Regions from separate parts of the Burkholderia sp. PU8-34 genome, predicted to be linked through region 3. Evidence: predicted binding sites of a transcription regulator. Region 3 holds the regulator's gene; each other region holds the start of a gene.
The links. The regulator FNR, encoded in region 3, switches genes on or off when oxygen is low (the NO sensors DNR and NnrR bind a similar motif). The targets are predictions, from matches to a motif close to TTGATNNNNATCAA.

Region 1: a site for FNR is predicted at 2,936-2,949, ahead of ACV22Z_RS03985 (universal stress protein). Genes of this name have one in related genera too.
Region 2: a site for FNR is predicted at 1,671-1,684, ahead of ACV22Z_RS12600 (hemerythrin domain-containing protein). Genes of this name have one in related genera too.

What each region holds. Positions count from the first base shown of each region.
Region 1 is NZ_JBSAXC010000001.1:863,077-872,660, reverse strand. Features, by position in the region: gene ACV22Z_RS04000 (ABC transporter permease) at 1-728, opposite strand, end outside; gene osmF (glycine betaine ABC transporter substrate-binding protein OsmF) at 725-1,648, opposite strand; gene ACV22Z_RS03990 (2-hydroxyacid dehydrogenase) at 1,818-2,750, shown strand; gene ACV22Z_RS03985 (universal stress protein) at 3,033-3,512, shown strand; gene ACV22Z_RS03980 (pirin family protein) at 3,807-4,727, opposite strand; gene ACV22Z_RS03975 (OsmC family protein) at 4,787-5,188, opposite strand; gene ACV22Z_RS03970 (hypothetical protein) at 5,244-5,447, opposite strand; gene ACV22Z_RS03965 (methyl-accepting chemotaxis protein) at 5,959-7,365, opposite strand; gene ACV22Z_RS03960 (porin) at 7,628-8,698, opposite strand; gene acs (acetate--CoA ligase) at 9,009-9,584, opposite strand, start outside.
Region 2 is NZ_JBSAXC010000004.1:277,352-286,935, forward strand. Features, by position in the region: gene ACV22Z_RS12595 (aldo/keto reductase) at 1-901, shown strand, start outside; gene ACV22Z_RS12600 (hemerythrin domain-containing protein) at 963-1,535, opposite strand; gene ACV22Z_RS12605 (NnrS family protein) at 1,826-3,019, opposite strand; gene ACV22Z_RS12610 (MBL fold metallo-hydrolase RNA specificity domain-containing protein) at 3,284-4,723, shown strand; gene ACV22Z_RS12615 (zinc-dependent alcohol dehydrogenase family protein) at 4,779-5,819, opposite strand; gene ACV22Z_RS12620 (universal stress protein) at 6,100-6,939, shown strand; gene ACV22Z_RS12625 (universal stress protein) at 7,031-7,531, shown strand; gene ACV22Z_RS12630 (universal stress protein) at 7,528-8,361, shown strand; gene ACV22Z_RS12635 (universal stress protein) at 8,430-8,900, opposite strand; gene ACV22Z_RS12640 (response regulator) at 9,326-9,584, shown strand, end outside.
Region 3 is NZ_JBSAXC010000031.1:8,199-17,782, reverse strand. Features, by position in the region: gene ACV22Z_RS34975 (3-oxoacid CoA-transferase subunit A) at 1-51, opposite strand, end outside; gene ACV22Z_RS34970 (4-hydroxybenzoate 3-monooxygenase) at 194-1,426, opposite strand; gene ACV22Z_RS34965 (LysR family transcriptional regulator) at 1,543-2,469, shown strand; gene folE (GTP cyclohydrolase I FolE) at 2,581-3,210, shown strand; gene ACV22Z_RS34955 (SDR family oxidoreductase) at 3,211-4,014, shown strand; gene epsC (serine O-acetyltransferase EpsC) at 4,195-5,115, opposite strand; gene ACV22Z_RS34945 (hypothetical protein) at 5,267-5,500, opposite strand; gene ACV22Z_RS34940 (DUF3005 domain-containing protein) at 5,777-6,187, shown strand; gene ACV22Z_RS34935 (universal stress protein) at 6,852-7,319, shown strand; gene fnr (fumarate/nitrate reduction transcriptional regulator Fnr) at 7,592-8,338, shown strand; gene ACV22Z_RS34925 (LysR family transcriptional regulator ArgP) at 8,384-9,277, opposite strand; gene ACV22Z_RS34920 (LysE/ArgO family amino acid transporter) at 9,379-9,584, shown strand, end outside.

The DNA.
Region 1 (9,584 bases), on a different contig from region 3:
AGCGGCGCCATCATCAGCCCGTACATCGCGATGCTCGGAATCGTCTGCACGACATTGAGAACCGGCATCACGGCCGCCCGCACCGCGGCGGCGCGCGCACACGCAATGCCGAGCGGCACGCCCGCGACCAGCGCCGCCGCGACCGAGCCGCCCGCGAGCGCGACGTGCCGGCCGGCCTCGCGCCAGAAATCGTCGCTGCGCACCGCGTATTCGCGCATCACGGACAGCCCGTCCCACCAGCCGGTCGAAAGCGGCACCGCGACCGCCGCAACCGCGAGCGCCAGCGCGGCGAGGCGCCGCCACGGGCCGAACGCGAGCCGCGCGAGCGCATCGGCGACCAGCACGGCCCACGCGAACAGCAGCAGCCACACGGCGGCGGCGGGCGACACGCGCGCGAGCGCGTCGTCGGCTGCGACCAGGTGCGTGGCCGCCGCGCCGACCGCGTAGCCGAGCGTCGCGAGCAGCGCGCAGCCGGCGGCGAGCCGCGCTGCGGGCCGGCGTGCCGTCATCGTCCACAGCGCGGCGGCGAGCCACAGCGCGGCGAGCGCGCTCGCCTGCACGCCCGGCAGCGCGTGCAGCAGCGGCAGCCCGGCGCCTGCCGCGATCCGGTTCGGGCGCAGCACGACGAATGGCGTGAACAGCACCGCGCCGATCGTCAGCAGGCCGATGAGCACGCCGACCTTGTCGGGCGCCAGTCGTCGCGCGGAGCCCGCCGCGCGTGCGGTCATTTCACGAAGCCCTTTGCTTTCAGGTATTGCGTGGCGACGCCCGCGGCGGGTTCGCCGTTGATCTGGATGCGCGCGTTGAGCGTCTGCAGCGTCTTCAGGTCGAGGCTCGCGAACACCGGCTTCAGGTAGTCGGCGATCTGCGGGTGCGCCTTCAGCACCGCTTCGCGGATCACGGGCGTCGGCGCATAGACGGGCTGCACGTGCTTGTCGTCGTCGAGCACCGCGAGGCCGCTCGCGGCAATTCCGCCGTCGGTGCCGTAGACCATCGCCGCGTTCACGCCGTCGGTCTGGTTCGCGGCGGCCTTGATCGTCGCCGCCGTGTCGCCGCCGGACAGCACGACGAGCTGGTCGGGCTTCAGCTTGAAGCCGTACGTCTTCTCGAACGACGGCAGCGCGGACGCGCTGTTGACGAATTCGGCCGACGCCGCGAGCTTCACCTTGCCGCCGCCCGCGACCCACTTGCCGAAATCGGAGAACGTCTTCAGGTGCTGCGACTGCGCGAGCGGCGCGAGCACCGCGACGCCCCACGTATTGTTCGCGGGCGACGGCGTGAGCCACACGAGGTGGTTCGCCGCGTAGTCGAGCCTTTTCGCCGTGTCGTACGCCTGCGCGGCGTTCTTCCACGCAGGATCGTCGGCCTTGTTGAAGAAGAACGCGGCGTTGCCCGTGTACTCGGGGTAGATGTCGATCTCGCCGCTGACGAGCGCCTTGCGCACGATCGGCGTCGCGCCGAGCGCGATCTTTTCGGTGACGGGAATGCCGTGGGCCTTCAGCACCTGTGCGATGAGGTTGCCGAGCAGGTTGCCCTCGGTGTCGATCTTCGACGACACCACGACGGCGTCGGCGGCGTGCGCGCCGGGCGCCGCGATGGCGGCGGCGAACGCGAGACCCAGCATCCGGGCGGGCAGGGCGAGCTTCATAGGGGCAACCTCGAGGAACAGGGGAGCGTACGCCGAAACTTACTTGACTGAGTCTGCTTTGGCAAACCGCGGGCGACGGCGTGCCCCCGGCGGGTGTGGGGGATAACCCGCATGCCGTTCGCGGTCTTGTTACACTGCGACCCATTCCCGCCACGCGGAATTGCCCACCATGAAGCCCGAACTGCTGGTCCTCATCGCATTGCGCGACGGCGCGCATCGCCAGATCGCCGCGTCGTTCGACGTGCGCTACGCGCCGACTCCCGATGAACGCGAGCGCGCGATCGCCGACCACGGCGGCACGATACGCGCGGTGCTCACCAACGGCAGCACGGGCCTCACCGCTGCCGAAATCGACCGGATGCCGAACCTCGCCTTCGTCAGTGCGCTCGGCGCGGGCTATGAGCAGATCGACGTCGCGCATGCGAAGGCGCGCGGCGTGGTCGTCGCGACCGGCGCGGGCACCAACGACGATTGCGTCGCCGATCATGCGTTCGCGCTGCTGCTCGCGGCGGTGCGCGGCGTGGTGCGGCTCGACGGCCAGACCCGCGCGGGCATCTGGCGCGACGCGGTGCCGATGCCGCCGAACGTGTCCGGCAAGAAGCTCGGCATCGTCGGGCTCGGCAAGATCGGCGAGAAGTTCGCGCGCCGCGCGGCCGGCTTCGATCTCGAGATCGGCTATCACAACCGCACGCCGAAGGACGCCGTGCCGTATCGCTACTTCGACCGGCTCGACGCGCTCGCGCAGTGGGCCGACTTCCTCGTCGTCGCGACGCCGGGCGGCGCGGGCACGCGGCACCTGATCGATCGCGCGGTGCTCGATGCGCTCGGCCCGCACGGTTTTCTCGTCAACGTGTCGCGCGGCAGCGTCGTCGATACGGCCGCGCTCGCCGATGCGCTGCGCGCAGGCCGCCTCGCGGGCGCGGGGCTCGACGTGTACGAAGGCGAACCGCAGCCGCCGCAGGCGCTGGTCGAACTCGACACTGTCGTGCTGACGCCGCACATGGCCGGCTGGTCGCCCGAAGCGTTCGACCGCTCGGTGCAGCAGTTCCTCGACAACGCGGCGCGGCATTTCGCGGGGCGGGCGGTGCTGACACCGGTTTGAGTGCGCGCGCGGGGCGGGCGGTGATGACGCCGGTTTGAGTGCGCGCGGGGCCGGCGATGTTGACATCCGTCTGAACGCGACCGTGCGCGGGGGGGTGCGGCGGAGCATTCGCGTGCCCGTCCCGCGCCCGTCCAACGGTACGCCGACGCATGCGGCAGTTCGCCACGCGGCCCCCCTCCCCACGCTTGACCGGCATCAACGTTTATCCCGTGCAACCGCCGATGATGGTGCTGAAGCCGCGCGCAACCAGAATGCGCGGCAATCTACCCAGCGGAGGTTTGCATGTACAAGAAGATCATGGTGGCCGTGGACGGCAGCACGTCGTCGAAGCAGGCGCTCGATGAAGCGGTGAAGATGGCCAAGGCCAGCGGCGCCAGCATCGTCGCGGTTTATGTCGTCGACCAGTCGGTGTTGTTCACGTATGCGGGACGCGTCGATCCGCATACGCTGCTCGAGGAGATCCGCCGCGACGGCGCGGACGTGCTGCGCGACGTCGAGCAAACCCTCGCTGGCGCGGCAGTGAACGGCAAAACGGAACTCGTCGGCACGGACAGCATCGGCGAGGACATCGCGGAACGCCTGCAGCGCTATGTCGACGAGCATGCAATCGACCTCGCCGTGGTCGGCACGCACGGGCGGCGCGGCATCCGGCGTATGGTGATCGGCAGCGTCGCGGAGCGCTTCGTGCGCGGATCGAACTGCCCGGTCCTGCTCGTGCGCAGCGACGACGTGCCTGCTGCTGCGGCAGCAGAAGCAGCCTAGCCACGCAGCCCCTTCGGGGGCGCGCGACGTCGACACGTATCGGTTCGACGTGCGACGCGCGCGTTCCCGGCGCCGGGCCGCTGACGGGCGGCCCGGTGCCCGCCATCTTCCAGCCATCTCCCGCCGACACGGCTCGGCGCCACCCATCCCAGCTCCCCGCGAGCGCACAAACAATGCTCACCCCGCGTCAACTGGTGCGATTCACACGCGTTCCGCGATAATTCAGCGTCCCGCCCGAGCGGCAGGCCGTCGCTTCACGCGAACCCGGCCCGCACGATCGCGCGGCGCGCCCGCTTACTTCCACGCCGGCGGCAGAGCGGGCGCCTCCATGCGCGGGGACGATGCGCCTTTCACGTCGTCGAACACACGGTGCGTGTTCCATGCGTCGACCGCGGCGACCATTTCCGCCGGGTTTCTCGCGACGAAGTTCCACCAGATCAGCAATTCTTCGTCGAACGGCTCGCCGCCCAGCACAATGAACCGGGCGGCGGCGTCCGTCTTCAGTTCGAGCCGATCGCGTCCGGTGCCGAGATAGAGCAGGACGTCCGGTTCGAGCGCCGCGCCGTCGACGGATACGTCGCCCGTCAGCGCGAAGACCGCGTATTCGAACGCCGGATCGAGCGGCATCTCGACACGGGCAGCGCCGTCGGACGCGAAATCCAGCCCGACCATCGGCGAATACACCTGCGCGGGCGACGTGCGATCGAACGCGGTGCCGGCCAGCACGGTGATCGTGAATCCGTCTTCGCGAAGAACGGGCAGGTTCCGGTAGTTTTCGAACGCGGGCGCGCGATCGCGATGCGCGTCCGGAAGCGCGATCCACAGCTGCACCGCATGAAAACGCCCGCCGGGCGGCAAGGTGTCCTCGGTATGCGCGATGCCGCGCCCGGCCGTCATCAGGTTGACTTCGCCGGGCCGGATCACCTGCTCGTAGCCGAGGCTGTCGCGATGCAGCACCGATCCTTCGATCATCCACGTGAACGTCTGCAGGCCGATGTGCGGGTGCGGGCCCACGTGCATGCCGACGTCGCCGGAGAGTGCGACGGGGCCGGCGTGGTCCAGGAAGCACCATGCGCCGACTGTTTTCCGGTGCCGGTTGGGCAGCGCGCGATGGATCGGCAGCGCACCGACTTCCGCGGCGCGCGCCGGGTATCGTTCGACGGCCAGCGGGCCGGGTTCGGATGATGCCGACGGGGCGTCGACGTGCGTGTCCATGTCGTGAACTTCCTGTGATCGTGGCGTGAGGTGAGGATTCGATGTCGTGAAGGCCGATGTCACGCGGTCAGGCGGCTGTCGATGTCGACGTCGCCGGTGAGCAGCCGGTGAATCGGGCATGCGTTCGCGATTTCCAGCAGCCGGCTGCGTTGCTCGGCCGTCAGGTCGCCGGTCAGCGTGATGTCGCGCGCGATCTTCGTCGGCGAGCCCGGGCGCTCATCGGTGATCGTGAGGCGCACGTCGATGCCGGCGAGCGGAAGCTCCTTGCGCTGCGCGTACATCGCGACGGTAATCGCGGTGCAGGAGCCGAGTGCGGACAGCAGGAGGTCGTGCGGATCCGGGCCGCTGTCGGTGCCGCCGAGCCGGGCCGGCACGTCGCTGCGCCATTCGTGGGCGCCGGTCGTCAGCGTGACCTGGTAGCGGATCGCACCGAGATGGGCGACGACGGTCGAATTTGCCATGAAGAATCCTGTTGAACGAGAAAGCGGGGGAATCGGGCCGGCGGGATACCGCGGATCAGTGGTCGTTGATCCGGACGACGGCGTAGCCGGCATCATCGAACGCGACGAAAAACTCCTCGGCGAATAGCCACGAATCGACCTGGACCCTCTGGCTCGCCTGGTCGACCTGAACCTTGGCGTCCGGGTCGACGGTCCGGATCTGATGCGCGATGTCTTGTGCCGCTGCGCCATCGATGGCGTGGTCGAGCAGAAATTCCATGATGTGCTCCCGATCGAATGCGAATGTCAGTCTGCCTGCGTGCGCGACAGACGTGCCGCGCAACCTGATCGCAACCTTACAACGGCGTGACGGCGTACGGTAGCCGGCGCGCGCGGAACGGACTGTCGCTCGCCGCGCAACAAAGCGCGCGAATGCAGTCCGCATCGCCTGCAACTCGTCAGTCGAGCTGCGCGGCGGCCGGGGCGGGCCGCTGCGTGCAGCGATTATTTCGGAGAGCCGTGCCAACAGGCAGGGGGCAAAGGTGCAGGAATGGGCGGCGGATTGTGCAATCTGCCGGGGTGGACTGGCGTTCTGTGCTGTGGTGCGGGCGGAACGGCAGCGCGCGGACGGACTGGCGCGCAACGGATCGACTAAGCGTCCGCGCTACGGTCCGCGCAACGGTTCGCGCTACGGTTCGCGCTACGGTCGGCGCTACGGTTCGCGCAACGGTCCGCGCAACAGTCCGGACCAGCGCCGGACGGCCGCGCGGGGGCGACGTGCTATCGCCCGCTCAAGCGCTGTAGCCGATCCGCACGACGCCCCATTGCTGTCCGCTGACGATGATGGGCGCCGAAACGTCCTTCATCAGCGCGAAGTTGCCGTTGCCCATGTCGCGCCGATAGGTCTGCAGCAGGAACGGCTTGGTGTGCGAGACGGAGGTGAGCGCCGTCCGATCCTTGTAGATCCGGCGGTTCCGACAGTTTGCCGCGTTCCAGACGGGGTCCGTGCGTTGGGGCAGCGAGAACTTCCGGTTGTGGGTCGGCAGGTAGCAATGTCTGTCGAAGCAGGCGCAATAGACAATGCGCTCGTCGATGTCGAGCACCGGCTCCTGGAGGGCGGGCAGCACGCGATCGGTGAAGGCCGTGAAGCGCGTCACGAACTGCTGCGGATCGGTGCCGGGAACCGGCACGTAGTTCGTGTCGAAGAGCGCGTCGAGCGCGATATCGCCGTGCTCGACGGCACGCTCGAACAGTTTGCCGATCGCGACCGCCGTTTTCTGCGCGGTGTCGATAAAGCGTGTGTCGGGCGACTCGATGCCGGTCGCGGCCGTGAGTTCGATCAGTGTCTCGGAGACGGAGAGCAGGTTGCCGAGCCGGTCCTTGGCCTGCGAGAAGTTGTCGCTCGAGTCCTCGACGCCGGAGGCCATTTCGCCAACCTGTTCCTCGAGGCGGTGGCACTGCGTCTCGATCTCGCCCGTGAGCGATGCGATCTGCTCGGCCTCGCCGGCGAGTTCGGTGATCGCGTGGCCCGTCGAGTGGACAACCTCGCCGATCGTGCGCGTGCCCTCGCGCACGCGATGGGCGCGCGCGGCGTTTTCGGTCCCCTCGGCGATCAGGTGCTCGGCCTGCTCGGCAAGGCGCGCGAGGGTGGTCTCGATCTGGGCCGTCGCCTGCCCGGTCTTGGCGGACAGGTTCTTGACCTCGGCCGCGACGACGGCGAAGCTGCGGCCCGACTCGCCGGCGCGCGCGGCTTCGATTGCGGCGTTCAGCGCGAGCAGGTGGGTCTGGCGGGCGATCACGGAGATCTCCTCGGACACTTTCCGCACGTGATCGAGCGCCTCGCGCAGTGCGCCCATCTGGCTGCCGATGGTGGTGACGCCTTCGACGAGGCCATGAATGTCGGCGAGCGATTCCTCGATCGTCTGTTGCGACTGGAGGACGGCGCTCGATGCATTGGCACTGACGGTGCACACCTGCTGCGCGGCTTCGGCGATGCGATGGTTGCCGCGCAGCGTGACGGCGGCCGATTCGCGCAGCGTGTGGCAGACCTCGGCCTGCCGGGCGACGCGCGCCGCGACTTCCTCGACGTGGCCCGACACGTCGCAGATCTCGATGCCGAGCTTGCCGGCTTGCTCGGCGATGTCGCCGAAGAGCGCGCGCGATGAACGGCGGCTGCGGCCGAATCCGAAGAAGTTCACGTAGCTTGGTCTCCTTGAGGGCATGAATTTCCTGCCTCTGACAGATTTTTGGTATGTGCTCTCGAATTGACGGCTGTGCGGCGGGCGACTTGAGACCGGGTAAACGTCGAGATCGGAAACACTGATTGTCGAGCCGACGCAGCGTGGTGCGCGCGACAGCACGTGCGCGCACGTGCTGCCGCGCGGACGAAGCGGCGCGTGGCGCCCGCATTGGCAACGGCGCAGGCCTGCCCGCGAGCCGTTGCCAACCGGCGCCTCGCCGTCAGAACGAATGGTGGATCCCTACGTTCGCGCCGACCGTCGTGCCCGTCACGCCGAACAGCGCGTTGTTGATCCCGAGCCCGGTGTCCATCGCGCCGTGGTTGTTGACCATCGCCACCTGCGCGTACAACTCGGTCGCTTTCGACAGGCTGTAGGTCGTGCCAAGCGCCGCGAGCACCGAGTGATTGTGCGTATCGTTGCGATCGCTCGTCACCCATACGCCGCCGTTCAGGTCGACGGCGGGGGTCGCCTGGTAGTCGAGGCCGCCGCCGTACACGTTGTTGCTGAACGAGCCGCCGACCTTGTAGCTCGTGAAAGAGGCCTTCGCGGTGACGGGGCCGAAGCGATATGCGGCACCGAGCGTGCGCCCGACGAATGCGATGGTGCCGGGAATCGGTGTCGATGCGGTGCCGCCGCTGTTGCCGTCATAGAACGCGGCATTGAGCATCAGGCCGCCGTTCTCGTACTTGAGGCTCGCGGAATATTGCCGGCCGGCCTGGAAGTCGCCGGCCTTGCCGCCGAACGCGAACAGCGCGCTGCCTGTGAGGCCCGCGATCGTCGGGCTCGTGTACGACACCGCATTCGAATTGAACAGGCCCGTGACGAGCACGTTGTCGACGTAGTTGATCAGTCCGCTGCCGAAATGCGAGAAGCCGCGCGGGTCGGAATCCAGCACGGCGAGCACGAACGGCGAGAATTGCAGGCCGGCCTTGATCGCGCCGTAGCCGCTGTCGAGCCCGACCCACGCCTGGCGGCCGAAGAAATTGCCGTTCGAGTGGTTGAATGCACCGTTCGTGACGGCGAAGCCGCTTTCGAGCTTGAAGATCGCCTTGAGGCCGCCGCCGAGATCCTCGGTGCCGGTCAGCCCGAACGTCGTGGGCGTCAAGCCGGTGTCGGTCATCGCGAACTGATGGCCGGCGTTCTGCCCGGTGGCCGCATCCAGCGTCTTGCTCGTGTACAGCAGCGCGGTGTCGAGGTTGCCGTACAGCGTCACGCTGCTCTGTGCGAAACCGTTCGTGCTCGCCGCCGCGCCGAGCAGCGCTGCGCATACCTTCCATGTCCTGCTCTTCATCGTCTGTCTCCGTGTTGTTGAGTTTTGTAATACGTACGACTAATCAATGCTGCGAAAGCGGAATCGATGGACGCCGCGTGAATGCCGTGCCGTGGGCGAGGCACGGTACTGCCCGGGGCGGCCCGAAGCGCTGGCGGCCGCGTGTCCGGCGCAGCGGCCGGGATGATGGCGGCCACCCGCCACCCGCCACCCGCCACCCGCCAGTCGCCAGTCGCCAGTCGCCAGTCGCCAGTCGCCAGCCGCCAGCCGCCAGCCGCCAGCCGCCAGCCGGCGGCGCGCGGAAGCGGATCGCCCGCCGGAGCGGGCGGTATTACATCGACCGGTTCAACTGATCGAGGATCGCGGGGTTCTCGAGCGTGGACGTGTCCTGCGTGATCGCCTCGCCCTTCGCGAGCGAGCGCAGCAGACGGCGCATGATCTTGCCCGAGCGCGTCTTCGGCAGGTTGTCGCCGAAGCGGATGTCCTTCGGCTTCGCGATCGGCCCGATCTGCTTGCCGACCCAGTCGCGCAGTTCCTTCGCGAGCCTGGCCGCCTCTTCGCCTTCCGGACGCGTGCGCTTGAGCACGACGAACGCAACCACCGCTTCGCCGGTCGTCTCGTCCGGCCGCCCGACCACGGCCGCTTCGGCAACGAGCTCATGCGCGACCAGCGCCGACTCGATCTCCATCGTGCCAAGCCGGTGGCCCGACACGTTCAGCACGTCGTCGATCCGGCCCATGATCGTGAAGTAGCCCGTGTCCTTGTCGCGCACGGTGCCGTCGCCGGCGAGGTACAGGTTGCCGCCGAGTTCTTCCGGGTAGTAGCTCTTCCTGAAGCGCTCCGGGTCGCCCCAGATCGTGCGGATCATCGCCGGCCACGGACGCTTGACGACGAGAATCCCGCCTTG
Region 2 (9,584 bases), on a different contig from region 3:
CCGCGGTACGCATCCGTGGACGCTCGACGAAGCGGCGAGCCGTCCGTTCATCCGCCAGGCGCTCGATGCCGGCATCAACTTCTTCGACACCGCCAACATGTACTCGGACGGCACGTCGGAGGAAATCGTCGGCCGCGCGCTGCGCGACTTCGCGAAGCGCGACGACGTCGTGATCGCGACCAAGGTGTTCAACCGGATGCGTCCCGGCCCGAACGGCGCAGGCCTGTCGCGCAAGGCGATCCTCACCGAGATCGACCATAGCCTGAAGCGTCTCGGCACCGACTACGTCGATCTCTACCAGATCCATCGCTGGGACTATCACACGCCGATCGAGGAAACGCTCGAAGCGCTGCACGACGTCGTGAAGGCCGGCAAGGCGCGCTATATCGGCGCGTCGTCGATGCATGCGTGGCAATTCAGCAAGGCGCTCTACACGTCGAAGCTGAATGGATGGACGCAGTTCGTCAGCATGCAGGATCACTTGAACCTGCTGTATCGCGAGGAAGAGCGCGAGATGCTGCCGCTGTGCGCCGACCAGGGCATTGCGGTGCTGCCGTGGAGCCCGCTCGCGCGCGGCCGGCTCACGCGCGACTGGGATGCGTCGAGCGAGCGACTGCAGAGCGACGTCTACGGCAAGACGCTCTATGAAGCGTATGCGGACAACGATCGCGCGATCGTCGAAGCCGTCGCGACGATCGCACGCCAGCGCAACGTGCCGCGCGCGCAGGTGGCGCTGGCGTGGCTGCTGCAGAAGTCCGGCGTGACCGCGCCGATCATCGGGGCGTCGAAGGCTCAGCATCTCGACGACGCCGTTGCGGCGCTCTCGCTCGAGCTGAGCGCGGAAGAAATCGCGGCGCTCGAAGGGCCGTACATGCCGCACGCGGTAGCGGGGCACGAGTAAGCCGCACGCACGTCAGCGGTGGCGCGCGTCGCACCCTGTCGCGCCCGGCGAGACCCCGGATTTACGCTTGCGGAATGGTGTTGGCGATCAGTGAAAACAGGTGGCCGAGATCCTCCTCGGCTTCAACGCCGGTGAACGGATCGCGGTTTGCGCCGAACGCCTCGCTGACTTCGTTCCAGTCCTGCTCCGTCAGCCATCTCCTTGCGGCAGGCAGTATCACCTCTTCTTCCACGCGCATGTGATTTCGGTAGAACGCAGCATAGTCGTCTACCATCGCGCGCAACGCCGGAAGCGCCGACTCGCCGGCCAGTTCGTATCGGGTCAATGCGTGTTCGATGTTTCGCACCAGCGCTTCGCCTTGAACGTGTTGCTCCTCGAGATCGGCGAGGGTTCTGTCGAGGTCGTAGGCACGATGCCATAGACGCGCAAAAAGATAGCGATCCTCCTTGGGATGATGGACTTGCTCGGGAAATTCGCGAATGTAGTACAGCATCGCCCGAAGCACCATCAACCCAGGGGTCTGTACGCCACCGCCGAGCAGTTCGACGAAGCGCTGCATGCCCGAAATGATGGTCGAGAGCTGTTGGTGTTCCCTGAGGATGGACTGTACGGCGCTCGCTTCCGGCGCTTTCATATCGAACCTCTCACGCGTGAACCCGGCGCAGCGACGGCCGCGTTGTTCGGATCATGGCTCCCGCGATACGCCGTTCTTCAGCATAGGCTTTCCGGAGTCCATGCAAAAAATATAGCGGGCGCGACGCGGGCCCGCATGACCTGCATCAACAGAGACCATGCCAGCATCGGCACATCTCGATTCGCCTCCGGCCGCGGCCGATACATCGACTGCCCGATTGAGCCCGAACAAGGTGCCAGGGTCGCGAGCGGTCATGGGTATCTTCTGAACCGCCATTGCCGGGTTGAACGTCAATCCGCACGTTCGTCAGCCCTCGCCGAAATCAGAAACGGGAGGTAATGAATCGCGTATGCAGCAAACGCCACGATCCAGCAGGCACCGGAAGCGTCGAGCCAGAATCCGTACGGAACGCGCGGGACGAGCGGCCCGAATGCCCGCAGGATGACCGCACCGACCATCAGCCAATAGCACAGCTGCTCCCAGGGCCCGGCAACGAGGGTTCGTCCGGTATGGCCAAGCGCGGTGCGCGTGATCATCGCCATGATCGCGCCGCCGATCGCCCCGACGGTCAGCACGTGAATCGCCAGCGAATGCGGCATGACGCCCGCGGCCGACAGCGCGAGCATCGCGAATCCGACAGGAATCCACAGGCTGGACACATGCAGGATCCAGATGATCGGCCGATTGCCGACGCGCCACGACCGCCACCCGATGATGCGGACCACGTGCAGCAACGCCGTGGCGCACGCAGCGGCGATCAGGATCGCGCCGGGAACGCCTGTCGCGTCCGCGATCAACGTCAGCGCGACCGCCGGGGCGGCACTCGCATCGACGAACCGGACGCGCCGGACCGTGAAACCCGGAATCGCGTTCATCGTGAACATCGGCACGATGCGCCCGGTAATTACCGCGACGAAGAACACGACCAGTCCCGTCGCCGCATACGCTGTACGCAGCGCGAGGTCCACTCGATCCGTCGCGGCATACCCGTGAAACAGCGCGTTCAATCCACCGAACAACGCGAGCGCCACGGGCAGGAACACGTTGTGCCGGTTCTTCACGGAGATCAGCACGCGCAGCAGCACGACTGCCGTGACCGGCAGGAAGAGCGTGTCGACGACGGCAGCAACCGTCTGCGGCCCGGTCCAGACCAACAGCCGCCCTGCCGCCCACAGCAGCCAGAGCGCGGCCAGCGACGGGCCTCGCAACGTCTCGCGCGAAGTCCAAGCGCGCACGGCAGTCAGCAGGAAGCCGACGACGATCGCTGCCACGAAACCGAAGATCATCTCGTGCACGTGCCACATCAGCCCTGATAGCGGCGCCGCGCGTCCGGCAACCGGCACGCCGTGCCATTCGGCGAGCCAGACCGCCAATGCAACGCTGCCGAACAAGGCGCCGCCCAGATAGAACGGCCGCAGCCCCAGTTGCAGCACCGGTAGCGTGTCGGGTGCCGACGACGCCCTGATCGGTTCGCTGATCTTCATGTTTCTCTCCAGCGGCGGATGGATCTGCGATTCATCCTAGCGCTGCTCCGATCGAATATGGCCGGATTCCATATGGCCCGCAGTGGCATCGTGCGAATGCATGATCTGGGTCAAGCGCCCTTACCGCATGTTGCCGCTCGCGGTCGATTTCAAGTGCACTACACGTGCACGACATCGAAGCGCTCCGTGATTTCCGTCAACCGTGCGGCCCGCGTATCCGGTGTAATCGAGCCACCGATCTCGTGATACCCCGTGAGGCGAACGATGAAACTGACCTTCCTCGGCGCGACAGAGACCGTCACCGGCTCGAAGTACCTGGTCGAGCACGGCGACCAACGCGTACTGGTGGATTGCGGCCTTTTCCAGGGGACGAAGAACCTGCGGCTGCGCAACTGGAACCCGCTGCCGGTTCCTCCCGACTCGCTGGATGCGGTCGTCCTCACCCATGCGCACCTCGATCACAGCGGCTATCTTCCGGCGCTGGCACGCGACGGCTACCGCGGCCCCGTGTACTGCACGGCGGCGACCGCCGAACTGTGCGAGATCATGTTGCGCGACAGCGCCAGGCTGCAGGAGGAGGAAGCCGATTTCGCGAATCGCCACGGCTACTCGAAACATCATCCGGCCAGGCCGCTCTACACAACGGACGACACGCTGCGTGTGCTGCGCCAGTTCACGCCGTGTGCGTTCGACGAGCGCATCGCATTGGGCAGTGCGCTGTCGTTTCGCCTGCTCCCCGCCGGCCACATTCTCGGTGCGGCGAGCGTCGTCATGAACTGGCATCACAAGGTGCTCGCCTTTTCCGGCGACCTCGGCCGCCGCCACGACCCGATCATGCGGCCGCCGATGCCGCCGGCCCATGCGGACTACGTGGTCGTCGAATCGACCTACGGCGATCGCCTGCACCCCGAGTCGGATCCCGAAAACGAACTTGCCGCGCTGTTCGAGAAGACGTTCTCGCGCGGCGGCGTGGTCGTGATCCCCTGCTTCACCGTCGGCCGCGCGCAGGAGATCCTGCACTACATCGCGCGCCTGACGGCGAGCGGTCGGATGGCGCGCATGCCCGTGTATCTCGACAGCCCGATGGCGTCGGACGTGACCACCGTTTATCGCCATCACCTCCTCGAGCATCGGCTGACCCTGTCGGAAGCCGATGCGCTTGGCCATGCGGCAACGATGACTCGCACGGTCGATCAATCGAAGGCCATTTCCGAGCATCGGGGCCCGATGGTGATCATTGCCGGAAGCGGCATGGCGACGGGCGGACGTGTGCTGCATCACCTGAGCCGTTACGCACCCGATGCCCGGAACACGATCGCGCTCGTCGGTTACCAGGCCGCGGGGACGCGCGGCGCCGCGCTGGCCGCGCACGAGCCGACCCTGAAGATTCATGGCGAATACGTGCGGGTGCGCGCGCAGGTCGAATCCATCACGACGCTGTCCGCGCATGCCGATTACGAAGAAATCCTGCAGTGGCTCGGCGCGATGCAGCGGCCCCCTGTCCGGACGTTCGTGACCCACGGCGAGCCTGCGGCCGCGGATGCGTTGCGCCGGCGTATCGAGGAAAGACTGCATGGGGCATGCGAAGTGCCGACGTATCGGCAGACCGTCGATCTCGACGAGATCGAGGCGGCCGATACAGGCGAAAACGCAAACGAGCACGCGGACGAACACGCCGACGAACCCGCAGCGCCGTCACCCTGACGGCAGGCGCGCGAAGCAAGTGTCGAGCACCCGCTCCGCGGCCTGCCCTCTGCATTCATGCCACTTCGATGATCACCTTCAGCGCATGCGTGTCCGCGGCGTGACTGAACGTGTCGTACGCCCGGTCGACATCGTCGAGCGAGAAACGGTGCGTAATGAGTTGCTTCGGATCGAGTCGCCCCGATCGCACGGTTTTCAGCAGCATCGGCGTGCTGACCGTGTCGACGAGCCGGGTCGTGATCGCGATATTGCGATCCCACAGCTTTTCGAGGTGCAGGTCGGCCTTCACGCCGTGCACGCCGACGTTCGCGACCACGCCGCCCGGCGCGACGATCGACGTGCACATTTCGAACGTCGCCGGGATACCGACCGCCTCGATCGCGCAATCGACACCGACGCCATCGGTCAGCTTCATCACTTCGCCGACCGGATCGCCGGCACGGCCGTCGATGCCGTCGGTCGCGCCGAAGCGCCGTGCGACGTCGAGCCGGTTGCGATCCGGGTCGATCATGATGATCTGTGCGGGCGAGTAGAACTGCGCGGTCAGCAACGCGGCGAGCCCGATCGGCCCGGCGCCGACGATCGCGACCGAGCAGCCCGGTTGCACCTTGCCGTTCAGCACGCCGCATTCGAATCCGGTCGGCAGGATGTCGGACAGCATCACGAGCGCGTCCTCGTCCGCACCGGGCGGGATCCGGTACAGGCTCGTCGGCGCGTGCGGAATCCGCACGAACTCGGCCTGCGTGCCGTCGATCCGGTTTCCGAGGATCCAGCCGCCCGTCGTGCAGTGCGAATACAGGCCACGTCGGCAGTACTCGCATCGGCCGCACGACGAGATGCACGAAATCAGCACGTGATCGCCCGCCTTCAGCGTGTCGACCGCCGCCCCGACCCGCTCGACGATGCCGACGCCCTCATGACCGAGGATGCGGCCGGGCTCGCAGGTCGGCACGTCGCCCTTGAGGATGTGCAGGTCGGTGCCGCAGATCGTCGTGCGTGTCATCCGGACGATCGCGTCAGTCGGCGCCTGCAGCTCCGGCATCGGTCGCTGTTCGAGCGCCTTGCGGCCGGGGCCATGGAATACGAGTGCTCTCATTTCGTTTTCTCCAGCGAAGGGGCGCTTCCCCTTCGTTCTTTCACGACGGGAACGCGCGCCATCCCCTGCGACGGGCGAGACGCGCCTGTTCATGTCTCGAGTGCGCAACTGCCCCGGCGCGGGCCTGACGACGAACGTCGGCACGCCGGTGCCCGGCAGCGCGGCCGTCTCACTGTGCGGCCGCCGCGCGCAGGCGCCGTTGATCTGAGTCAAGCGTGCGGGAAGCCTGCTTTGTAGACTGGGTTGCACCGACGGATTTCCCGTCGACGGAGCGATCGCGATGAGCTACAAGAGCATAGTCGTGCACCTCGATACGAGCCGCCACGCACATTCACGCCTCGAATTGGCATTGCAGCTCGCGCGGCAATTCGACGCACATCTGACCGGCGTGTTCGCGATCTATACGCCTGAGCCGACTTCGTTTTACGTGATGGCCGGTTCCGCCGACTATTTCCGCGAACATCGTCAATGGCGCGACGAACGGCAAGCTGCGCTCGAGCGCCTGTTTCATGCGGAAGCCATGCGCGCGAAAGTGTCCGCCAACTGGATTTCGACTGACGCGCGCGCAAACAGCGTGGTACCGCATCATGCGCGCCACGCCGATCTCGTGATCGCCGGGCAGAGCGACCCGAACGACCCCGAGACGTTCATCGACGACCAGTTCCCGGAAAACCTGGTGCTGTCCGCGGGTCGCCCGGTGCTGTTCGTGCCGTACGCCGGGGAATTCCGGTCGATTGGCGAGCGCGTGATCGTCGCTTGGGACGGCAGCCGGGAGGCCGTGCGCGCCGCACATGACGCGCTGCCGTTCCTCAAGCGTGCGAAACGCACGACCGTCGTCGCCGTCACCAACGGCAGCGACGAAGCGGCCGGTATCCGCATACCTGGCGCCGATGCGGCGCTGATGCTCGCCCGCCATGCGCGAGACGTCAACGTACTCGACGTCGCCGGCGATTCCGATGAGTCGGCCGGTGACACGTTGTTGTCACGCGCATACGAAACCGGCGCCGATCTGCTCGTGATGGGGGCCTACGGGCACACGCGCTGGCGCGAGCTGCTGATGGGAGGCGCGACACGCACCGTTCTCGCGTCGATGACGCTGCCCGTGCTGATGTCGCACTGAGCGAGCCGGGCGCGCCGCTTGATCCAGATCAGCGCGATCTTCGCATGCGCGCCGATGATGAACCTATGCCATCCTGATCAACGGAATCGCCATGTACTCGAATATCCTCGTCGCACTTGACGGCAGCGAAACATCGTCCCAGGCACTCGATGCCGCACTGACGCTCGCGTCCGAGTCCGGTGCACGGTTGACGCCCGTCTACGTCATCGATTTTCTGGTGCCCGCCTATGATGTGGCCGGCTACGATCCGTCGATCCTGATCGACGCGTTCCGCGAGGAAGGACTGCGCGTCACCGATGACGCCGCGAAGCGCATGGCTGCCCACGGCGTGCCGGGAACGCCGCAAATCGTCGATACCGATCCGGGTGAAAACGTCGCGGAGCGCATCCTGATCGTTGCCCGGCAGACCGGTGCCGATCTGATCGTCATGGGAACGCACGGCCGACGCGGCATCCGGCGCCTCGTACTGGGCAGCGTCGCCGAACGTGTGCTGCGCGGCGCGACGCGCCCCGTCCTGATGATTACGGCGCACGGCGCGCCGTCGCATGCCGCCGAAACAGCCGCAGCCTCGACCGAAAAGGAACCGTCATGAGCTACAAGACCTTGTTCGTCCATCTCGACGACAGCCGGCGCTGCAATGCGCGCATCGATCTCGCACTCGATCTCGCGGGACGCTGGAACGCGCACCTGATCGGCCTCTACGTGGTTTGCCAGGACTTGGCCGAGCCGTTGCGGCGTCCGGACGAACCGCTGAAGCTCGCCGTGTACGAACGCTTGTGCGAGGAGCGCCGGAAGCAGGCCGAGGAGCGCTTCCTCGAAGCGGCCGAACGCGCGGGACGCAGCGTCGAGTGGCGCGCGCCCGCCGGCCCCGCGACCGAAACCGCGATCCTGCATGCGCGTCACGCAGATCTGCTGGTGCTCGGCCAGCCGGATCCTCAGGATCGCTTGACGTATATTGCACGTCATTTCGTCGACGACGTGGTGATGGGCAGCGGACGGCCTGCCATCGTCGTGCCGTACGCAGGGCTGGTGCGCAGCCTTGGCGAGAATATTCTTGTCGCCTGGGACGGTGGCCGGGAGGCTGCCCGCGCGGTTGCCGACGCGCTCCCGCTGCTGGAACGCGCCCGTTTCGTTACCGTCGAAACGGTGCAGCGCGGGCATCCGGATCCGGACAAGACGCCGGCGGGCGTCGATGTTGCCGCTTACCTCGAGCGTCACGGCGTGCGCGCGTCCTTTTCGACGACACCGCGCGAAGCGGGCATCGGAACGGGTGCGACGCTGCTTAATCGGGCGAGCGACCTGCATGCCGATCTGCTCGTCATGGGCAATTACAGCCACACCCGGATGCACGAGCGTGTGCTCGGCGGCGCCACGCGAACCATCCTCGAAGCCATGACGGTGCCGGTGCTGATGTCGCATTGACCCGCGCATTGACCCCGCGCATTGACCCCGTATATGGGCGGCTGTGTGCAGCCGCCCCGTGTTCCGAGTCACAGCGCCGGAACGTGCCTGCCTGGCCCATCCCGCACGAGCAGGACCGGCCGCTCGGCCGCGCGCAGCAGCGATTCCGCGACGCTGCCCTGCAAGACCCGGCGAATCCCGTGCCGGCCGTGCGTTCCCATCACGATCAGATCGGCATCGCACTCGGCGGCCGCACGGGCCAGCACGACCGAAACGTCTTCGCCACATGCGTCGATCGCGCGGGCGGTGCCGCGTACCTGGCTCAACCGGAACGCTGTCTCGGCATCGGCCACCGCCGCGGCAGCGGTTTCGGCGTCGAGCCCGTTCCAGTCGCGTTGATCGACGTAACCGCTGTCGAAATCCGCAAACCGCAGGGCATCCGACACGACGCAGACGGCAACAATCAGGCCGCCTGACGTGCGGGCAAGCCCGATTGCCTCGTCGAGCGCAAGACGTGCGCATCGACTGCCGTCGAGCGCAGCGAAAATCCGTTCGTACATCACACCTCCCGATTCCCCGTCCGTTCCGGTCAGAACGAGAAGCTCAGTCTGGGCCTGAAGCAGCGGCACTCGTTGACACCGGTCAAGCATGCGCAGTGGCGGTCATGCCGGCTCCGTCCGCCGCTCATCCAGATTGGCGAATTTCAACAAAGCGGGCAAAATTCTTGCACGGCTTTGCTCGTGGCTTCGTTACATCGCCGGTCTCGATCCGGACGGCTTGCAGTCTCCCGTCCACGACTTCCGCATCATCGGCGCAGGCGAAGCCGCGGACACCACTGCCGACCGCCCGCGTCTGGCCCTTTATCTGCCGATTGATGCGAGCGTTGAAGAAGGATTGCCGACCGGCGCACGGTGGATCGCGCCGATCGGGTCCGTCTGCGCTGCACGCGATCCAGCCCATCTCGTCGGCGAGGAGGCGTACTGTCATGATCAGGGTGCTCATTGCCGACGACCACGCGCTCGTGCGAGACGGCCTTCGGCATATCCTGCAGAACGCCAGCGGTTTCGAGGTCGCCGGCGAGGCGCGGGACAGCGCATCGACGATTGCCCTCGTGCGCAGCACGGATGCGAATGTGCTCGTGCTCGACCTGTCGATGCCCGGCCGCAATGGCGTGGAGTTGATCAAGCAGATCAAGGACGAAAAACCGGCGCTGCACATCCTCGTACTGACGATGCACGCGGAAC
Region 3 (9,584 bases):
GTGAACGTCGGCGACCGCCGACTGAAGCGAATCGAAAATCTTGTTGACCATGTCTCTTCCTGATCCATACCCGCGGCACGATGCGCGGCTGTCGATGGAACACGCGTATCTCGCGTGCCGCGCCGGGCCCATGTCCGGATCCGGCGTTTGTTCGATACGCGAACCTAGATTCGATTAGCGAACGATGGGCCGATCATAGAGTCGTGCTCAGCGCGTTGTCAAGGCGGGTTCCCTCGGGAGCCGCTTCGTCGTCGAACGGCAGGCCGACGTAGTTTTCGGCGAGCGCCTGCGCGGCGGCCCGCGAGCGCGTCACGTACTTGAGTTCGGCGAGCTTCAGGCGGTTGACGAACGGCGTGTCCTCCGCGGACGAGTGCAGCATGTTCGTCATGAAGTACGAGAAATGCTCGGCGCGCCACACGCGGTCGAGGCAGGTCGCCGAATACGCGTCGAGCAGCGCCGCGTCGCCGTGCCGGCAGCGTGCGCCGAGCGCGCGGGCCAGCACACGGACATCGGCGACCGCGAGGTTCATCCCCTTCGCGCCGGTCGGCGGCACGATGTGCGCGGCGTCGCCGGCGAGGAACAGGCGCCCGTACTGCATCGTCTCCGACACGAAGCTGCGCATCGGCGTCACGCTCTTCTGCGTGATCCGGCCCTCGGCCGGCGTCCAGCCGGTGTCGTTCGAGAAGCGTGCATGCAGTTCGTCCCAGATCCTTGCATCGGACCATTCTTCGAGGTTCTCGTCCGGCTTGCACTGCAGATAGAGCCGCGTGACGGTCGGCGAGCGCATCGAAAACAGCGCGAAGCCGCGTTCGTGGTGCGCATAGACGAGTTCGTCGAGCGACGGCGCCGCGTCGGCGAGGATGCCGAGCCACGCGTACGGGTAGACGCGCTCGAACGTGTGCTGGTATTCGGCCGGAATGGTCTGACGCGCGATCCCGTGAAAGCCGTCGCAGCCGGCGATGTAGTCGCAGTCGATGCGGTCCGCGCGGCCATCCGCGTGGTTGAAGGTCACGAACGGCTGGTCGCCATCGATGTCGTGCAGCGCGACGTCGCTCACCTCGAAATGCATTGGATGGCCGTGCTCGACACCGGCCGCGATCAGGTCGCGCACCACTTCGTGCTGGCTGTAGACGGTGATCGCGCGCCCGCCGGTGAGCCCGGTCAGGTCGATCCGGTGCCGCTGGCCCGCGAACAGCAGCTCGACGCCGTGATGTTCGAGCCCTTCGCGGCGCATCCGGTCGCCGAGGCCGGCCGCATTCAGCGTGTCGACCGTGCCCTGCTCGAGCACGCCGGCGCGGATCCGGTTCTCGCAATATTCGCGCGAACGCGCTTCGACGAGGATGGAATCGACGCCTTGCAGACGCAGCAGATGGGACAGCAGAAGGCCGGACGGACCGGCGCCGATGATGGCGACCTGGGTGCGCATTGTTCGTCTCCAGAACATTGGTTCGAATAATGAAACCAATTTCAGCGCTTTCCCGACTATGCGGCAACGCGATTCAAGAGATAACTTGTATACGTTTCGCGAATATTGGTGCCGTGATGGAAGCACTCGATCTGAACCTGATTCCCTACCTCGTCGCGCTCGACGACACGCGCAACGTTAGCCGCGCCGGCGACCAGCTCGGCGTGAGCCAGCCGCGCGTGAGCGCGGCGCTTGGCCGGCTGCGCGAGTATTTCGGCGATCCGCTGTTCGTGCGCACGTCGCGCGGGATGGAGCCGACGCCGCGTGCGCTGGCCCTGCTGCCCGCCGCACGCGATGCGCTCGCGCAGATCGAACGCGGGCTCGTCGCGCCGCACGATTTCGATCCGGCGGCGAGCACGCATACGTTCTCGATCGCGCTGTCGGACGTCGGCGAGATCGTGTTCCTGCCGAAGCTGCTGCAGGCGTTCACCACGCTCGCGCCGCATGCGAACCTGCGCTCGGTGTCGCTGTCGCACGACGAAGTCGGACGCGGCCTCGAAGCGGGCAGCATCGATCTCGCGATCGGCTACTTCCCCGATCTGGACGGCAACAACTTCTTCCAGCAACGGCTCTTCACGCACCGCTTCGTGTGCCTGATGCGGCGCGGCCATCCGCTCGAAGCGTCGCGGCCGTTCACGGTCGAGCAGTTCCTCGCGTGCGGGCACGCGGTCGTGCGCGCCGAAGGACGCAGCCAGGAAGTGCTCGAGAAGTACCTTGCGAAGCAGCGGATGCATCGCCGCGCGGTGCTCGAGACGCCGCACTTCATGAGCCTGCCGTTCATCCTGAGCCGCACCGACCTGATCGCGACCGTGCCGCACGCGATCGGCTATGCGTACGCGGCCGAGCACGCGTTCATCACGCCCGTCGAACCACCGTTGCAGCTGCCGCACTTCGATCTGAAGCAGCATTGGCATCGCAAGTTTCATAACGATCCGCGCACTGCGTGGCTGCGGGGCGTCGTCGTGTCGCTGTTCAACGACGAGCAGGATGAGTGGCCGAAGTAACGTGTCGTCGTGCGGAGAGCCCGACCGCGCGTCACGCACGACCCGCGAAAGCATGAAACAATGCTTCCGATCCGCGCCGCCGCAGGCGGCCGTACTCGATGGAGCGAATACATGGGTAAAAAATCCTCGCGGCCCGAACCGGCCGCGTCCCGGCCGAGCCGCTCGGAGGCCGAAGAAGCCGTCCGGGTGCTGCTGCGCTGGGCCGGCGACGATCCGGCGCGCGAAGGCCTCGTCGACACCCCGGCGCGCGTCGTGCGCGCATATGAGGAGTTCTTCTCCGGCTACACGATCGAACCGCGCGACATCCTCGCGCGCACGTTCAGCGAGGTCGACGGCTACGACGAGATGATCGTGCTGAAGGACATTCGCTTCGAGAGCTACTGCGAACACCACATGGTGCCGATCATCGGCCGCGCGCACGTCGCGTATCTGCCGAATCACCGCGTCGTCGGCATCTCGAAGCTCGCGCGGCTCGTCGATGCATTCGCGAAGCGCCTGCAGATCCAGGAAAAGATGACCGTGCAGATCGCCGACACGCTGTTCGACGTGCTGCAGCCGAAAGGCGTCGGCGTGATTCTCGAAGCCGCGCATCAATGCATCTCGACGCGCGGCATCCACAAGCCGGGCGTCGAGATGGTCACGTCACGCATGCTCGGCACGTTCCGCACCGATCCGTCGACGCGGCGCGAATTCCTGTCGATCGTCGCGAATCCTTCTTCAGTGAACCTGACGAATACGTAAATGGTGGCTACGAAGCAAACGGCGGATGCGCCCGTGGTACTCGTGACCGGCGCCGCGCGCCGGGCAGGGCGCGCATTCGCCGAGTATTTCGCCGCACAGGGCTACCGCACCGCGATTCACTACGACCGCTCGGCCGATGCCGCGCACGCGGCTGCCGACGCGATCGCCGAACGCGGGCCGGATTCGGCGGCGCTGCAGGCAGATCTGTCCGATGCGGCACAGATCACCGCGCTGATCGATGGCGTCTTTGCGCGCTTCGGCCGCCTCGACGTGCTGGTCAACAACGCGTCGGTGTTCTGGCAGGACCACTTCCCGAGCTTCGATCTCGCGGCGTTCGACCAGGCGTGGGCCGTCAATTGCCGCGCGCCGATCCTGCTCACGCGTGCGTTCTACGAGCGCGCACGCGCGGCGGGCAAGCAAGGCGTCGTCGTGAACGTGGTCGACCAGAAGATCAAGGAGAACTTCCACCGCGACCATTTCAGCTACACGGTCGCGAAGGCAGCGCTCGGCAACCTGACGCAGATGCTCGCGCTGTCGGCCGCGCCGGTGCTGCGCGTGAACGCTGTGTTTCCGGGCCTGATGCTGCCGAGCGACGACCAGACCCAGGCCGACTTCGAACATGCGAGCCGAGCATCGACGCCGCTCGCGCGCATCGCAGGCCCCGACGACGTCGCACGCGCGATCCTGCTGCTGACGGGCGGCGCCTACAACGGCGTCGATTTCGTCGTCGATGCGGGGCAGAACCTGATCCGCGTCGATCAGGACGTGCTGTACAAGCACCGTTCGCCGACGGGCAGCCGCTGACGCCAGCGCTTCGGGCTTCGGGCTTCGGGCTTCGGGCTTCGGGCTTCGGGCTTCGGGCTTCGGGCTTCGGGCTTCGGGCTTCGGGCTTCAGGCTTCAGGCTTCAGGCTTCGAGCTTCGGCAACACAACAGCGCGATCGCGATACGGCGCACATCACGCGCCGTATCCGCCTGCTCGACCGTTACGGTTTCTCAGCGCGGTCGCCTTCGCGCGCCTTGCTCTGCGCGACGCTGGTGCCCGGCGGCACGCTGTGCGTGAGCCACACGTTGCCGCCGATCACCGAGCCGCGGCCGATCGTCACGCGGCCGAGAATCGTCGCGCCTGCGTAAATCACCACGTCGTCCTCGACGATCGGGTGGCGCGCATTGCCCTTCACGAGCGCGCCGTCGCCGTCGGCCGGGAAGCTCTTCGCGCCGAGCGTGACGGCCTGGTAGACGCGCACGCGCTCGCCGATGATTGCCGTCTCGCCGATCACCACGCCGGTGCCGTGGTCGATGAAGAAGCTCGGCCCGATCTGCGCGCCCGGGTGGATGTCGATGCCGGTGGCCGAATGCGCGATTTCGTTGATGAAGCGCGCGAGCAGCGGCACGCCGAGCCGGTGCAGCGCGTGCGCGAGCCGATGGTGCATCATCGCCAGCACGCCGGGGTAGCACAGCAGGATTTCGGTGATGTGCTGCGCGGCCGGGTCGCCCGCATACGCGGCCTGGATGTCGCTGACGAGCAACGCGCGGATCGCCGGCAACTGGGTGCCGAATTCGCGCGCGATGCCGAACGCGCGTTCCTCGAGATCGGGAAGCGGCGTGTCCGCGTGTTCGGGCAGGAACGTCAACGCGCGGCGGATCTGTTCGGACAGGATGCGCAGCGTGCTTTCGAGCGTATGGCCGACGTAATAGTCGACACTTTCGTCTGTCAAATCCGGCGCGCCGTAGTGCGTCGGGAACATCGACGCGCGCAGGCCGGTGACGATCTTGCATATCGCATCCCGGGACGGAAGTTCACGGATGCCGCGCGGATGGCGCGTGCGGTGCAGTTCCTCGCGCGACTCGCGCAAACCGGCAACGATCTCTTCGAGGCCCCACTGACGCGAAAACGATTTCGACATATCCAAAAGCAGGCGGCCTGCGCTTGACGCACACGACCGCAAATAAAAGTGACGGGTTTGCCAAGATTACCGCGTTTTTCGACCGGGGGCCGTTCGCGGCGGATCGGCCGAACGGTCAACGTCGGGCCAACGTCGGCGTACGCCGTCCGCGTCAGATCGTGACGCTGCTCGCGTCGATCCAGCGCACTGCCCAGTCGCGCGCGTGCGCGATTGCGGCGCCTTCGTCGTGGAACTGGAGTTCCGACGGAAAGAAACGATTCGCGACGAGTTCCCCGTCGCTCGATCGGGAGATCACGACGTAGGGTTTGAACGAACCGTCGCTGGCGCGCGCAGGCGCGCAGTTCAACAGATAACCGCGATGCGTGAAGGCCGATGTCGCTTGCATGAGTCCGCCACCTTAAATCCCTTGTTTCTTGTTGACGTCCCGTCTGTTAAGGGTGCTGGCGCCCTGGTGCGGGCGGAAGCGGCGATACTGCGTCCCCTGTCGCCCCTTCGTCGGAAAAGAATCATACTCTGTAGAAAACGCCTCTTCTAGCTGAAATAAATCACGACAAATCAGCGCGCGCGGCGCGGCCGCGGCGATCGCCCGCACGCCTTTTCCCGTCGTGTCCGGAACGGGACTTGCTTCGATCCGGAGAGCTTCGCCGCCAGGAGATTCGCGATGGAATCGTCTGCACAAACGCGGTCCGCGCATCCGCGCAGCATCGAGTTGTACAACGAGGACACGCACGACAGCACCGTCGACACCGACGGCAAGAACCGCGAAGCGGCACGCCTCGCGCGAGGTGAACCGATCTCGCCCGATCAGGTGACGACCAGCAATGCGTCGCTCGACAACGCGATGCCCGAATCCACGGACGGCATCGCCGGCTACGACAGCAGGCCAGGCGGCAATCATCCTGCGTTCGCGCTGCGCACCGGCTACGTGATGATCGAAAAAGGCTTCGATGCGCCGCCCCCGGTCGGCGACGAGATGCTCGGCGTGGTGCACCGGATGTACGGCAGAGAGCATTGGCCCGGCCACTCGCGACGGCCTGAACGCGTATTCGAGCTGACAACTGTGCCGCGCTAGCCGCGGCGTTTGAAGCGATCGTTCGTAAGGCGGCGTTCGCGCGGTGCCCTGCGCAGGCAACGCGCGAACGCAAGCGTCCCTGATCGCACTTCGTCCGCTGCAGCAGACGCTTTGCACAATCGCGCAGCGGCTCGACCGTCGTTTCGCGTCGCCGGCCTCGTGTCCCGAAACCGAGGCCCCGGCCCAAGCATCGTGACGCGCAACGAATCGCGTCACACCGTGTCAACTCAACGGTTCGTTCCGCCCGCGGCATTCCGCATTCGTTCTCTGGCGCAACCACTCCACCGGCGCGGCCGGCAAACCCTGCGCGCTGCCCCGCGATCGAAATCCGCACATCGCTTGACCGAAATCACGGCACGTTTCATCAATTTCGCTTCAATGACGAAGAACGGTCATCGTCGATCAGACCGACGCGTCGACGCGTACGCGCCGTGCACGTAGCGCCACGCGAAGCAGACAACCGCAGCGCTACCGGTGGCGCACGTGGTACGTCCGTGCATCCGCGGGATGTAGCGCCTGCTCTGCCGCAACCGATGCCCGAATCGCGACGCATGCCTTCTCCGCACTGCAAGGTCGCCGGCATTCGTTTACTCTGCCTCGCAGCAGTGAGCCGCTCAACTGGCCATTCGGCCAGCTTCTTTTCAACCCGCCTCTCGGAGACACTATGTACAAGCGTATCCTGGTTGCCGTCGACGGCAGCGACACTTCCCGCCACGCGTTCGATGCCGCGCTTGCGCTCGCGCAGTCGCACGGCGCGGAACTGCAGCCGTTCTACGTCGTCGAGAATGCCGCGATCTACTACAACGTGCCCGGCTACGATCCCTCAGTGCTGCGCGATCAGCTTCTCGCACAGGGCAACGACCTCGCCAAGGAATTCGCGCAGCGGATGCAGGCGGCCGGCGTGAAGGGTGAAGCGAAGCTTGCCGAAGCGTCGTCGCTCGCCGATGTGTCGTCGCTGATCCTCGACGGCGCGAACGCATTCGGCGCCGACCTGCTCGTGCTCGGCACGCACGGCCGCCGCGGCTTCCGCCGGCTCGTGCTCGGCAGCATTGCCGAGCAATGCGTACGGCACGCATCACTGCCCGTGCTGCTGATTCCGGCAGCCGCGCACGCCGACGAGCAAGCGGGCTAAGCGGCATCCGGCTCGGGCTCGGGCTCGGGCTCGGGCTCGGGCTCGGGCTCGGGCTCCGACTCCGACTCCGACTCCGGCTCAAGCTCAGGCTCAGGCTCAGGCTCAGGCTCGGCGGGCGGCAGGCGGCGGGCGGCGGGCGCCGCCAGCAGTCGGTGCGGGCCGCCGGAAATATGCGCGACGGGGGTGCGACGGATCGCGACGTTTTGTCACCCGACAGCGGCAACTTGCGGTGGGACAATGATTCCGTCGATTCAACGCCGGAGAAGATAACCATGTTGACGCCCGTCGCCACTCGCGCTGCCACCCCGCCTCATGTCGGCAGTTGGGCTCCCCGCCAGGCCGCGCACTGCTCGTCGTGCGCAATGCGCCACTTGTGCATGCCGCAGGGCCTGGCACCCGAAGCACTCAGCCGCCTCGAATCGGTCATCTGCGCCGCACGCGCGGTCAAGCGCGGCGAAGCGCTGTTCCGCGAAGGCGACGCATTCGACAACCTGTATGCGGTGCGTTCGGGTTCGCTGAAGACCGTCGCGACGCGTCACGACGGCCGCGAGCAGGTCACCGGCCTGCATCTCGCGGGCGAAGCGCTCGGCCTCGACGGCATTTGCGACGACACGCATCCGCGCACCGCGGTCGCGCTCGAAGACAGCTCCGTCTGCGTGATCCCGTACAGCGCGCTCAAGGCGCTTTGCTCCGAAGCAGGCACGATGCAGTTGCGCATGCACAAGCTGATGAGCGAGCAGATCGTGCGCGAAACGTCGCAGACGATGCTGCTCGGTTCGCTGAACGCCGAAGAGCGCGTGGCGGCATTCCTGCTCGACGTATCGTCGCGCTACCTGAAGCGCGGCTATTCGCCGACGGAATTCAATCTGCGGATGACGCGCGAGGATATCGGCAGCTACCTCGGCATGACGCTCGAAACGGTCAGCCGCACGCTGTCGAAATTCCAGAAGCGCGGCCTGATCGAGATGCACGGGCGCCTCGTGCACATCGTCGATTTCGACGGCCTGCATCACCTCTGATGCGCAGTCCGGCGCGCGCGACACGCGCGCCGCCGGCCGCCCCCGTCAATCGAGAAACAACGCGGCGCGCGCCTTGAGCGCCGCGCTGAAATCGTCGAGCCAGCCGATCGACAGACGCCAGCTCTGCCAGTACAGGTCGATGTCGACCGTGCGTCCCGCCGACATGTCGATGAGTTCGCCCGCCGCCAGCTGGCGGTCGACCATCCGGTCCGGGCACATCCCCCATCCCAACCCCGTCTCGCATGCGCGCAGATAGCCGGCAACGTGCGGTATCCAGTGCTGCGGCGGATCGAGATCCGCGCGCGTCACGCGCCGGATGAAGCGTGCCTGCAACCCGTCCTTCGGATTGAACATCACGCACGGCGCGCGGCGCAGCGAATCGCGATTGATCCCCGCGCTGAAATAGCGCGCATGAAATTCCGGCGAACACACGGCGCGATAGTGGATGCGCCCGAGCCGCGTCGAGCGGCAGCCCTGGATCGGCTCCGCCTGCGCGGTCACCGCGCCCTGCACGCTGCCGTCGCGGATCCGCGCCGCCGTGTAGTCCTGGTCGTCGATCACGAGATCGAGCAGCGTCTCGCGCTCCGCGCAGAACGGCCCCACCGCGTCGATGAACCACGTCGCGACGCTGTCGTCGTTGACCGCGACGCGCAGCGTCGGCCAGTCTGCCGCGAGCGCGCCGGGCAACGCGGGCATCCGGCCGGACAGCTCCGCCTCGAGGAGCTGCACGCGCTCGGTGTGGCGGCACAGCAGCGCGCCGGACGTCGTCGCGACGCACGGCTGCCCGCGCTTCACGAGCACGCTGCCGACCCGTTCCTCGAGCAGTTTCACGCGCTGTGACACCGCCGACGGCGTGACGTTCAGCTCCTTCGCCGCGCGCTCGAACGAGCCGTGCCGGATCACGGCCGCAAGGGCATCGAGCAATGCATAGTCGAGCATCAGTTTTCCTTAATCCGCATTAGACAATTTAGCTTTTCTTAGCTCCGCCGACCCTGCAGACTAGCGCTACCCGAAACATCCGTCTACTGCTCGCAATCATCATGAACTGGATCGCTTTTTCGCACGGCGCGGCACTTTGCGCGTCGCTCATCGTCACCATCGGCGCGCAGAATGCCTTCGTGCTGCGCCAGGGCATCATGCGCTCGCACGTCGGCAAGATCGTGCTGCTCTGCGCGCTGTCCGACATGATCCTGATCGGCGCCGGCGTCGGCGGCGCGTCGGTGCTCGTCGAACGCTATCCGACCTT